DNA from 3 places in the Pseudomonas sp. P1_A1 genome. Region 3 is predicted to be linked to each of the others. Evidence: predicted binding sites of a transcription regulator. Region 3 holds the regulator's gene; each other region holds the start of a gene.
The links. The regulator FliA, encoded in region 3, starts transcription of late flagellar genes. The targets are predictions, from matches to a motif close to CTAAAGTTTNNNNNNNNNNNGCCGNTAA.

Region 1 (4,310 bases), on a different contig from region 3:
GGTACAGCGGGTTTGGGCGGCTCGCCCGGCTTCGGCGCCGGATTATCAAACAGATTCAAACGCTCACGAAGTTCGTGTGCCGGCAGCGGTTCTTTATCCGCCGGCAATGCGTTCGGATCGGCTGGAGGCGCATGCACTTCGCCGGGGCCGCCCTGCCCTTGCGTCGGCACTGGCGCCGGCTCGGCACCTTGTTCGCCTTCAATGGCACGCTGGGCTTTCTTGGTCAGCACCACGATGTCGATCCGGCGGTTGACCGGATTGAACGGGTTCTCCCTGTCGAACAGCGCCGACGAGGCATAACCGACGACTCGCGCGACCTGAGCGTCCGGATAACTGCCGGCGACCAATGCACGGCGAGCCGCGTTGGCGCGGTTGGCCGAGAGTTCCCAGTTGCCGAAATCGCCGGTGCCCGAGTACGGCTTGGCATCGGTGTGGCCGCTGATGCTGATCTTGTTCGGCACCGCTTTGATGGTGTCGGCCATGGCCAGCAGGATGTCTTCGAAGTACGGCTTCAGACGCGCACTGCCGGAGTCGAACATCGGGCGGTTTTCGGCGTCCATGATCTGGATGCGCAAACCGTCCTGGGTGATCTCGAAGAGGATCTGGTCCTTGAATTTCTGCAATTGCGGGTTTTCATTGACCTTGTTCTGCAACTCTTGCAGCAACAACTCCAGGCGTTCCTTCTCGACCTGCTCGGCCATGCCTTCAACCTGCTCGGCGTCGATGGTCACCTTGTCTGGCTGCGGCTGAGATTTCACCTCCGGGTTGAGAGTGTTCTCCGGTGCCAGGGTCGGTGTGCCGCCCAGGTCGATGATGTACGGCGTACCGCTTTCGGAAAACCCGACCGGGTCCTTGAAGTAACCGGCGATGGCGATCTTCTGTTCAGGCGTCGCGGTGGACAGCAGCCACAACACCAGGAAGAACGCCATCATCGCCGTCGCGAAGTCCGCGAAGGCGATTTTCCAGGCGCCCCCGTGATGCCCTCCGGCGATGCGCTTGACGCGCTTGATGATTATCGGCTGGTTATTTTCCATGACTTAACGACCGCGAACCGCTTGTTCCAGCTCAGCGAAGCTAGGACGGTGCGCCGGGTACAGAACCTTGCGACCGAACTCCACCGCCAGCGACGGCGGCATCCCGGAAGCCGAAGCTACCAGCGAAGCCTTGATGGCTTCGTAGGTGTTCAGTTCTTCCTTGGCATCGTGAGCCAGGGAGTGGGCCAGCGGGCCAAAGAAACCGTAGGCCGCGAGAATACCGAAGAAGGTACCGACCAGTGCCGCCCCCACGTGCAGACCGATGGACTTCTGGTCGCCTTCGCCCAGGGATGCCATGGTCACCACGATCCCCAATACCGCCGCGACGATACCGAAACCGGGCATGGCGTCGGCGATGCCGTTCACCGCATGGGACGGGTGCTCGAGGTCTTCCTTGAGGCTATAGAGTTCCATGTCGAACAGGCCTTCCAGCTCATGGGGAGCCATGTTGCCGGAGGACATGATGCGCAGGTAATCGCAGATGAACGCGGTCATGCGTTCGTCTTTGAGCACCGCCGGGTACTTGGCGAAGATCGGGCTCGCGGCGGCATCTTCGATGTCGCCTTCGATCGCCATCATGCCTTCGCGACGGCTCTTGTTGAGGATCTCGTAAATCAGCCCCAGCACTTCCAGGTAGAAGGTGTGGTTGAAACGCGAACTGAACATGCCCAAGGACTTCTTGAGCACGTGCATTGTCATGTGGCCGGGGTTGGCCTGCAGGAAGGCGCCAAGGGCCGCGCCACCGATAATCATCACCTCGAAAGGCTGGATGAGAGCGGCAATCTTGCCGTGGGAAAGCACGTATCCGCCGAGCACGCTCGCGAATACGACGATGATGCCGATAATTTTAGCCATAGGTAGGAGAGCACTTACTGAGTCGGGTTCAAGGTCATATTCGGAAGTTAAAAAATCTCTTCTTCTACTTATCGGCAAAACTGCGCCAGACTATAGCCAGTTAAGGCGAAAAGCTAATTTGACCCGTTCAGGGCATAGGTAAAGCAGACGATGATCGCGTCCAGACATGGCTAACGAAACGAACGTCCCAACGCCAAAACCAACCACGCTTGAAAGCTGGGTCAAGCTTCTCGATGGCGTACGCCTGCCGGTTCCGCAAGCCAGCCACGACCGGGTCTGCAAAGCGATCCGCGATAACCGCAGCTCGCTGCGCGACATCGCCGACCTGATGCAGGAAAGCCCGGCCCTGGCCTTGAGCGTGATTCGCGAAGCCAACCGTCACACCCATGGCAGCATGACCACGCCGGCTGAAAACCTTGAGGTGGCGATCAATCGCCTCGGTTTGAAACGCACCGAAGAACTGCTCGACCGCCTGCCTGCCGAACCCCAATTGCAAATCCCCGTCGCCCTGCGCCAGCTTCAACTGATCAGCCAGCACGCCACTCAACAGGCCAACGGTTTTTTTGCCAGTCGCCTGGCGCGACTGTGGCAGGACATCCACTGGGGCAGTCTGCTGTTTCTCTCGCCACTCTGGCCCATGGCGCTGACCCATCCGCAGTTGCTTGAAGAGTGGGAGTTGCGGGTCATCCATAAAGGCGAGTCGGCGCGCAAAGTCGAGAAGCAATTATTCGGTGTTCGCCTGCTGGATATCTGTCTGGCGCTGGTGGACACCTGGCACTTGCCGATCTGGGTGCAGCAAGGTTATCGGCTGCTGCGCAGCGAACAACGTGAACTGGTGAAAGTCCTGCGCATCGCACGGGACAGCGATCACCCATTGCGCCAACAGAACCGCCTCGATGATGACCCGACGTTGCGCCGCTGGCTCAATCAGCCCGCCAATACCGTGCTGCTGGCCAACGGTCTGGCGCTGGCGGCACAACAGGCCTGGGACAGTCCCCACTGCGAGCGCTGGCAGTACCTGACCAGCCTTTACCTGCAAATGCCGATGGAGGAGGTGCAACAACAATTGCACCAGCAGGCCGCCAACAGCGCTCGTCAACACGCCATGCCGGACCTCTGGCACCCGGCCGAATCGCTGATCTGGCCACCGGGTGCGCACCACGCTCATGCCGGTTTGTTGCCCGCGCCGGCGCCGACCGCCGAAGACCTGGCGAAGTGGCGCAAGCAATGCGCCGAATTGCTGGTGGAGCCGAGCCGCTTTACCAATGCCATGCACTTGACCACGTCGGCCCGGGACGCTCTGGTGGCGTGTGGCATGCGCCGGGTGATGATTCTGATGGCCGATCGCACGCATGCCAATTTGCGTGTGCACCAGACCGCCGGGCTACCCAAGGAAGTGGCCGGCCTGAACCTGGTGGTCAGCCAGAGCACCGTGCTGCAACGCCTGCTCGCGCAACAGGCCCAGGTGCGCCTGACGCCGGCCAACAACGCACAATTCTCGGCCCTGCTGCCAGCCAGCCTGCGTAACCAATTCAGTGGCGAACACCTGCTGCTGCGTTCACTGGTCAACAACGGCCGGGTGATCATGATCGTGGTAGCGGATCAGGGCGGCGGACCGTTCTCGGAAATCACCGTGCAAGCGTTCGGCAAAACCGCTCAATGCATCGAAAAGGCCCTGCACAGCTTTAGCCACCGCTAGGGCCGTGTAGCAGCTGCCGCACGCAGCCTCGCAAGCTCGACAGCTGCTACGGCGTGGCATTAACCGCCAGGGCCTGTTTACGGTTATTTCCTGCCCCAAAATAACTGATAACAGGCCCTCATGACGCTGCGCTACAATCCTCCCCTTTGTGCTCTGGAGACCTCACATGTCTGACTTCTCTGGCTTGGCGCTGGTGATCGAACCGAGCGACCTGCTCCCGCGTCTCGACTCCCGCGAACTGATTCTGGTGGACCTGACCAGCAGCGCCCGCTATGCCGAAGGGCATATCCCCGGTGCACGCTTTGTCGATCCAAAACGCACTCAGCTGGGTCAGGCGCCTGCGCCTGGCCTGTTGCCGACCCACGCCGCGCTTGAAGCATTGTTCGGCGAACTGGGGCACAACCCCGATGCGGTCTATGTCGTCTATGACGATGAAGGCGGCGGTTGGGCCGGGCGTTTTATCTGGCTGCTGGATGTCATCGGCCACAGCAAGTATCACTACGTCAACGGTGGCCTGCCGGCGTGGCTGGCGGAAGGCTTGCCCATGTCGATCCAGATCCCGTCGGCAGTCGGCGGCCCGGTCGCCCTGACCCTGCACGACGAACCTGTCGCCACTCGCGAATACCTGCAAAGCCGCCTCGGCGCTGCTGACCTGGCGATCTGGGACGCACGCGGCCCGCTGGAATACTCCGGCGAGAAAGTGCTGGCGGCCAAGGGCGGGC
Region 2 (4,310 bases), on a different contig from region 3:
ATTACAAGTGGGGTGGCGTGCGGGTGTTTTCGATTGCCGGGAACAAGATGTTCGCCTTGCAGAACCTGCGGGGCCAGTCCCTGGCCTTCAAGGTCGACAAGGACCTGTTCCTGGGCCATTGCGACCGACCGGGCATTCACCCGGCGCCGTATCTGGCCCGGGCGCAGTGGATCATCATGGAAACGCCCTACCCGCTGGGCATCGAAGAGCTGCAAGGCTTGCTGCAACGTTCCCACCAATTGGTGGTGAGCAAGTTGCCCAAGCGCACGCAGGTCGGCTTGCTGCTTTAAAGCCTGCGCTTAGAACAGCGCAAACAGATTAGCCCCAAGAAACAACTGGTCGATCCAGAACACCTGATGCATCAGCACGATGAGCCAGAACACCAGTTGAAACGAAACCTTGCGGGTCTTGTGCCGAAACACTTGCTGGGCCAGCAAGGCACCCGGCCAACCACCCGCCAGTTCCACCGCGTGCAAGACGTTCTCCGGCGTGCGCCAACTGTCGGCGCGGGCCTTGTACTTGTCCCCCCAGTACAGGAAAAACGCCAGCACACTGACGACGCCATAGGCGGCCAGGGGAATCACCGACACCCCGCGCAGCCACAGCGACACCGAGCCAAACAACGGCACTGCGCACAGCGCAACGAACACCAGCAATTTCAACCGCAGGTTTTGAATCGCTCCCCCGGACTTGCGCCCGGGGTTGTTGCGTGCGGTGGCGTCGCTCATGGCTTGGCCGCGGTCCAGTCGACCCAACCGAACTGCCAGGTCGCCAGGATCACCAGGCCGAACGCAATGCGATACCAGGCGAACGCCGCGTAGCTGTGGCTGGCGATGAACTTGAGCAGGCCCCGGACGGCGATCATTGCGAAGATAAACGCGGTGACGAAGCCGATGGCGAACACCGGGAAATCAGCCGGCACAAACAGGTGGCGGTATTTATAGCCCGAGTACACCGCTGCGCCGACCATGGTTGGCATGGCAAGGAAGAACGAGAATTCGGTGGCCGTCTTGCGCGACAAGCCGAACAGCAAACCGCCGATGATCGTCGAACCGGAACGCGAGGTCCCCGGGATCATCGCCAGGCACTGGGCGAAACCGACTTTCAGGGCTTCTTTCCAGGTGATGTCATCGACGCTTTCGGCATGCACGACATGCTGCCGGCGTTCAGCCCACAACATGATGACCCCGCCCACGACCAATGCGCTGGCCACGGTGATCGGGTTGAACAGGTACTTGTGGATCAGGTCAGCGAAAATCACCCCCAATACCACGGCCGGCAGGAAGGCGATCAACAGGTTCGCGGTAAAGCGTCGAGCGCTGGGTTGCGTCGGCAAACCGATGACCACGTCGAGGATCTTGCGGCGAAACTCCCAGACCACCGCCAGAATCGCGCCGAGCTGAATGATGATATTGAAAGCCATTGCCCGCTCGCCGCCGAAATTGAGCAGGTCCGCCACAATGATCTGGTGCCCGGTACTGGAAATGGGCAAGAACTCGGTCAGCCCTTCTATAACGCCTAAAATCAATGCCTGAAAGGCTGTCCAAAGATCCATCATTCCCCCAAGAAGCCATGCCCCCAGGCATGCCCCGTTAATAATTTGTAGAGCGTTATTCGCGATCAGCGTGCGTTGAAACCCCGCGCGCACAAGATCTACACAAAACCGTAAAAATTCCGTGAAAAATCGACTTGGACTCAGGTTTTCCCGCGCGGGGCCGAAATCCTATCAGACAAGCCTCATTTACGCTGCCGCGTAATAGGACCTGAGTCGGATAGGCCTCGATCGGCAACGTGTGGTTGGATGCTGGCGATCGTTTATGACAAGAACAAGAAAACGGAGTAACAGCGTTATGAACAGCTTGCGCAGTGTGTCGATCAGTCGACGCTTGTGGCTTATCTTGATCGTGGCCGTGGTGATGCTGTTGACGTTGGGTGCGTTGATGCTCAAGCAGATCCACGACGACCTCTATCAGGCCAAGGCCCAGAAGACCCAGCATGTGGTGCAGACCGCCAGTGGCATCCTGACCTACTACCACGATCTGGAAACCGCCGGCACCCTCACCCGCGCCGTCGCGCAGCAGCAGGCACTGACCGCCGTGCGTGGTTTGCGCTACGACCAGAATGACTATTTCTGGATCAACGACCTGACGCCGGTCATGGTCATGCACCCGACCAACCCAAAACTTGAAGGCCAGAACCTCTCGACGATCCGCGACCCGGACGGTTTTGCACTGTTCAACGAAATGGCTGCCATCGCCAAGGCCAAGGGCGCCGGCATGGTCAACTATCGCTGGCCGAAGCCGGGTGCCAGTGCGCCGGTGGAAAAAACCTCCTACGTCAAACTGTTCGAGCCCTGGGGTTGGGTAATCGGTTCGGGCGTGTACATCGACGACATGCAGGCCGAGTTTAATGCGCAGGTGTGGAAGGCGTCTTTCGTCGGCCTGGTGATTGCCCTGATCATGGCGCTGCTGGTGATCATGATTGCCCGCAGCATCGTGCGCCCGTTGCAGGAAACCGTGAACGCCATGGCCAACATCGCCAGCGGTGAAAGCGACCTGACCCGCAGCCTCGATACCCATGGCCAGGACGAAGTCACGCAACTGGCCCGGCACTTCAATGCCTTTACCGCCAAGCTGCGCCTGGTGATCAGTCAGTTGCAAGTATCCGCCGGCGCGCTGGGCCAGTCTTCCAGCGAACTGGGCAACGACGCCACGCAAGCCCAGCAACGCAGCCAGCAGCAATCCCAGCAAATGGAACTGGTGGCGACCGCGATCAACGAAGTGACCTACGGCGTACAGGACGTAGCGAAAAATGCCGAACATGCGGCCAGTGAAATGCGCGATGCCGAATCTCAGGCGCAGCAGGGGCAGATCAATATCGATGGCAGCCTGCAGCAGATCGATAAACTGTCTTCGACCATCGATCAAGCGGTCGAAGTGATTCGTACGCTGGCCGACGAAAGCACGCAAATCGGCAGTGTCCTGGAAGTGATTCGCTCCATCGCCGAGCAAACCAACCTGCTGGCCCTCAACGCCGCCATCGAAGCCGCCCGGGCCGGTGAGCAAGGTCGAGGGTTTGCGGTGGTCGCCGATGAAGTGCGCCTGCTGGCCCAGCGCACCCAGAAGTCGACGGCAGAAATCCAGTCGATGATCGAACGCCTGCAAAGCCATTCCGAAGCGGCGGTCAAGGTCATTGGCGACAGCAGCCGTGCCTCGCAAATCACCATCGAGCAGGCCGGCCTGGCCGGTGCCAGCCTGAATGCCATCGGCCAGGCCTTGCGCAACCTCAACGGCTTGAATGCCTCGATTGCCAGTGCAACCTTGCAGCAGGCGCATGTGGTGGAAGACATCAATCAGAACGTCACCCAGGCCGCCGGGTTGTCCCACAGCACGGCATTGGCGGCCGAGCAGTCGAGCGTGGCCAGTGTTCACCTCAAGGAATTGAGTGAACAGTTGAACGGGTTGCTCAAGCAGTTTCGCGTCTGATCACTTGTAGCGGCTGCCGAACCTGCGAGGCTGCTGCTACACCGGACCGCGCAAGCCGGTTCTACTTGGCCACGCCTGCCGCTACAATCCTCCCCCCTTTCGTCTTCCCCAAGGATCCCCCATGTCCGGGCTTGAACTGTTTGCCGCCGCCCTCGGTGTGATTGCCGTCTGGCTGACGGTCAAACAGAACCCCTGGTGCTGGCCGGTCGGTCTGGTCATGGTGCTGCTGTACAGCTGGATCTTTTTCGAGGTGAAGCTGTATTCAGACATGCTGCTGCAAGTGATCTACGCCGCGTTGCAGCTTTACGGCTGGAGGCAGTGGACTCGCCCGGGCGTGACGCATGACGGGCGGCACGTCAGCCTGCTCGATGGCAAATCCGTCGCGCTCGGGCTGGCCGTGGGCGCGGTCGGCAGCCTGCTGCTGGGGGCTGCGATGGCTCACTGGACCGACGCCGCCCAACCCTGGCTCGACGCCGCCTTGACCGGTTTCAGCCTGGTAGCACAGTTATGGATGGCGCAAAAACGCCTGCAATGCTGGCCGCTGTGGATCGCACTGGACGTCATCTTCGTCGGCCTGTTCATCTACAAAGAGCTGTATCTGACCGCCGCCCTCTATGGGGTTTTCGCCCTGCTGGCGGTGCAAGGCTGGCGGACGTGGCGCGCCGACCCGGCGTTGCGCACATGAAAGTGCTGGTGCTCACAGGGCCAGAATCCAGCGGCAAGAGCTGGCTCGCCACCGAGCTGCAACAGCAATTTGGCGGCGTTCTGGTGGGCGAATACGTGCGCTGGTTCATTGAACAGGAGGCACGGGACACCTGCCTCGCG
Region 3 (4,310 bases):
GGCGATGGCGAGAGCGACAAGACCACCAATCGCCAGTTGTTCGCCGGCCTGCCGTTGACCGCCGCCGAACCGCTGATCGAACCGGCGCTCGCCGAACCTCGGCGTCCGGCCCCCGCGCCTGCTGCGGCGACCGGTGTCGATCCGCGCGCCTTCGATTCGATGCGTTTCGAGCTCAACAGCCTGCGTGAACTGATGGAAGTGCAGCTTGGCTCGCTGGCCTGGAATCAGCTGCAAGGCAGCCGTCCGGCCCAGGCCAACCTCTGGCGTCGCCTGCAACGCATCGGCCTGTCCGGCCCGTTGTCGCGCGATCTGCTGGCACTGATTACCGACATTGAAGAGCCTCGTCAGGCCTGGCGCATGTTGCTCGCGCACCTGGCGCGGATGATCGCCACCCCGGAAGTCGAGCCACTGGAAGAGGGCGGTGTGATTGCCATGGTCGGTCCGGCCGGCATGGGCAAGACCACCACGCTGGCCAAGCTTGCGGCCCGTTACGTGCTCAAGTACGGCGCGCAGAACATCGCGCTGGTGAGCATGGACAGCTATCGCATTGGTGCCCAGGAGCAGCTCAAGACACTGGGCCGGATCCTCAATGTGTCGGTGACCCACGTTGACCCGGGCCAATCCCTGGTGCAGGCGCTGGAGCCCTTGCTGCGCAAACGCGTGGTGCTGATCGATACCGCCGGCCTTCAGGCCAGCGATCCGGCACTGCGGATGCAGCTCGAAAGCCTGGCCGGGCGCGGCATCAAATCAAAAAATTATCTGGTCCTGGCAACCACCAGCCAGAAACAGGTTCTAACCGCCGCTTATCACAGTTACAAACGCTGCGGCCTCGCCGGCTGCATCCTGACTAAACTGGATGAAACGGCAAGTCTGGGCGAGGTGTTGAGCCTGGCGATCAGTCATGAGTTGCCGGTGGCTTACCTGACCGATGGTCCGCGGATTCCGGATGATTTGCATCTGCCACGTCGTCATCAGTTGGTCAGCCGCGCCGTTAGCGTACAAATGCAGGAAGAACCCAGCGAAGAAGCCATGGCTGACATGTTCGCTGATATTTACCACAGCCCGACCAAGCAGGTTGGCTGAGGTGTTAATGAACATTTTTTGTACCTACATCGATGGTCTGCCATGCATTGTTCCGATGGTGAACGCGCAGCCAGTAATGTGGCCTCCGTCTAAGTAAGACAAGGTAAAGAAATAACATGGGCAGCATGCATCCCGTACAGGTGATCGCGGTGACCGGCGGCAAAGGTGGCGTCGGGAAGACTAACGTGTCAGTGAACTTGTCCCTGGCTCTAGCTGAGCTCGGCCGGCGCGTCATGCTGCTGGATGCCGATCTGGGGCTGGCGAACGTCGACGTTCTGTTGGGACTGACACCCAAACGCACGCTGGCCGACGTGATCGAAGGCCGCTGTGAGCTGCGCGACGTGCTGTTGCAAGGGCCTGGCGGTATCCGCATCGTTCCGGCCGCCTCCGGCACCCAGAGCATGGTTCATCTGAGCCCGGCCCAGCATGCCGGCCTGATCCAGGCATTCAGCGACATCGGCGACAACCTCGACGTATTGGTGATCGACACCGCTGCGGGCATTGGTGACTCGGTAGTCAGCTTCGTGCGCGCCGCGCAGGAAGTCTTGCTGGTGGTGTGCGACGAGCCGACCTCGATCACCGACGCCTACGCGCTGATCAAACTGCTTAACCGCGACTACGGCATGAACCGCTTCCGCGTCTTGGCCAACATGGCGCAGAGCCCGCAGGAGGGCCGCAACCTGTTTGCCAAGTTGACCAAGGTCACGGATCGCTTCCTCGACGTCGCCTTACAATATGTCGGTGCGGTGCCTTACGACGAAAGCGTGCGCAAGGCTGTGCAGAAGCAACGCGCGGTGTATGAAGCCTTTCCGCGTTCCAAGTGCGCCCTGGCGTTCAAGGCGATCGCACAGAAGGTCGATACCTGGCCACTGCCGGCCAACCCGCGTGGGCACCTGGAGTTTTTCGTCGAGCGCCTCGTGCAACAAACGGCAGGACCCGTGCTATGACAGCCAGCGGTTACAACCTCTACAAGAAGTCGGCACGTGACGCGCAGTACGAGCTGATCGAGCGTTACGCGCCACTGGTCAAACGCATTGCCTACCACTTGCTGGCGCGTCTGCCGGCCAGTGTCCAGGTCGAAGACCTGATCCAGGCCGGGATGATCGGCCTGCTTGAAGTATCAACCAAATACGACGCCAGCAAAGGCGCGAGTTTCGAGACGTACGCGGGCATTCGAATCCGCGGCGCGATGCTCGATGAAGTGCGCAAGGGGGACTGGGCGCCACGTTCGGTCCATCGCAATACCCGCATGGTCAGCGACGCGATTCGCTCGATTGAAGCTAAAACCGGCCGTGACGCTAAAGATCACGAAGTTGCGGCCGAACTCCAATTGAGTCTCGACGATTATTACGGGATTTTGAACGACACCCTGGGCAGCCGGTTATTCAGTTTCGACGATCTGTTGCAGGACGGCGAACACGAAGGGCTGCATGAGGATGGCGCGAGTGCTCATCTCGAGCCGTCACGCGATCTGGAAGATGAACGCTTCCAGGCGGCGCTGGCGGACGCGATTGCCAATTTGCCGGAGCGTGAGCGACTGGTGTTGGCGCTGTACTACGACGAAGAGTTGAATCTCAAGGAAATCGGTGAGGTCCTGGGGGTTAGCGAATCTCGGGTCAGCCAGTTACACAGCCAGTGCGCGGCCCGTTTGCGGGGGCGTTTGGGGGAGTGGCGAGCGCGCTGAAGGCAGTGTGGGGACACTGCGAATGGAGCTGGTGTGGTGTTGAACCGTACCGGTCTCGATCTGTTGTGCTCCAGACAGTCATTGAGTGCTTTGCCGGATTGATTGAAATGGCGCGTCCAGGTGCTGGGCGCGTTTAAGACTGCTTGGAGGTCGAATTGGACAAGAACATGAAAATCCTCATCGTTGATGACTTCTCAACGATGCGGCGGATCATAAAAAACCTGTTGCGTGACCTTGGGTTCACCAACACCGCCGAGGCCGATGACGGGTTGACCGGGTTGCCGATGCTGCAAAGCGGTAACTTCGATTTTCTGGTGACCGACTGGAACATGCCCGGGATGACCGGCATCGACCTGCTTCGTGCGGTGCGCGCCGATGAAAGGCTCAAGCATCTGCCGGTGCTGATGGTGACCGCTGAAGCCAAGCGCGAGCAGATTATCGAAGCGGCCCAGGCCGGTGTTAACGGCTATGTGGTCAAGCCCTTCACGGCCCAGGCGTTGAAAGAAAAAATCGAGAAGATTTTCGAACGCATTGGCTGATGTACTGCGCACGGGGGAGCTATGGAGCATAACGAATCTTCACAGGGCGATTTCGAGTCGACCCTGAAAAAACACGCGGTCGAACTGGTCGACAGCCTTGAAAAAGGCAAGTTCGGCGACGCTGTGCAACTGATCCATGAGCTCAACCAGACCCGTGACCGCGGCCTGTATCAGGAAGTGGGCAAGCTCACCCGCGAGCTGCATAGCGCGATCGTCAATTTCCAGATTGACCCGCACATGCCGCAAGCCGAGGAAGTGTCTCAGATCACGGATGCCACCGAGCGCCTGTCCTATGTGGTCAAGCTGACCGAGGCCGCGGCCAACCGCACCATGGACCTGGTGGAAAACGCCACGCCGCTGATCAACAGCCTGAGCGACGAAGCCCAGGCGCTGAGCACGGATTGGGGACGGTTCATGCGTCGCGAAGTCGGGGCTGAAGAGTTCCGCGAGCTGGCCCGGCGGGTCGACGGTTTCCTGACACGCAGCAGTGAAGACAACCGCGTCGTGTCGAGCAACCTCAACGACATTCTGCTGGCCCAGGATTACCAGGACCTCACCGGCCAGGTGATCAAGCGTGTGACCCAATTGGTCACCGAAGTTGAAAGCAACCTGCTCAAGCTCGTACTCATGGCCAGTCACGTAGACCGCTTTGCGGGTATCGAACATGACCGTGAGGCGATGCTGGCTGAAAAAGATCCACAAAAACATCTCTCTCAGGGTGAAGGTCCGCAGATTCATGCCGATAAAAGAGAAGACGTTGTGTCCGGTCAGGACGATGTGGACGATTTGTTATCCAGTCTTGGATTTTAGTTTTCTGGGTTTTTAGACCTGTAGGAGCACCCCCTTAATGAGCTTCGGCGCCGATGAAGAGATCCTTCAGGATTTCCTGGTTGAGGCCGGCGAGATTCTAGAGCAACTGTCCGAGCAGCTGGTCGAGCTGGAAAGCCGACCCGATGATGCGGACTTGCTCAATGCAATTTTTCGCGGTTTTCACACTGTAAAAG

Region 1: the regulator FliA is predicted to act here: its motif matches at 1,958-1,985, upstream of motA (flagellar motor stator protein MotA).
Region 2: the regulator FliA is predicted to act here: its motif matches at 1,695-1,722, upstream of AC1D2Q_RS06585 (methyl-accepting chemotaxis protein).

What each region holds. Positions count from the first base shown of each region.
Region 1 covers NZ_JBFTZE010000005.1:204,706-209,015, forward strand. Annotated here, with positions in the region: gene motB (flagellar motor protein MotB) at 1-1,034, opposite strand, end outside; gene motA (flagellar motor stator protein MotA) at 1,038-1,889, opposite strand; gene AC1D2Q_RS09925 (HDOD domain-containing protein) at 2,056-3,588, shown strand; gene rhdA (thiosulfate sulfurtransferase) at 3,755-4,310, shown strand, end outside.
Region 2 covers NZ_JBFTZE010000003.1:308,444-312,753, forward strand. Annotated here, with positions in the region: gene AC1D2Q_RS06570 (MmcQ/YjbR family DNA-binding protein) at 1-290, shown strand, start outside; gene AC1D2Q_RS06575 (DUF1294 domain-containing protein) at 300-728, opposite strand; gene AC1D2Q_RS06580 (undecaprenyl-diphosphate phosphatase) at 725-1,555, opposite strand; gene AC1D2Q_RS06585 (methyl-accepting chemotaxis protein) at 1,851-3,485, shown strand; gene pnuC (nicotinamide riboside transporter PnuC) at 3,607-4,170, shown strand; gene AC1D2Q_RS06595 (AAA family ATPase) at 4,167-4,310, shown strand, end outside.
Region 3 covers NZ_JBFTZE010000010.1:194,708-199,017, forward strand. Annotated here, with positions in the region: gene flhF (flagellar biosynthesis GTPase FlhF) at 1-1,083, shown strand, start outside; gene fleN (flagellar synthesis regulator FleN) at 1,200-2,030, shown strand; gene fliA (RNA polymerase sigma factor FliA) at 2,027-2,767, shown strand; gene AC1D2Q_RS17110 (chemotaxis response regulator CheY) at 2,935-3,306, shown strand; gene AC1D2Q_RS17115 (protein phosphatase CheZ) at 3,328-4,116, shown strand; gene AC1D2Q_RS17120 (chemotaxis protein CheA) at 4,154-4,310, shown strand, end outside.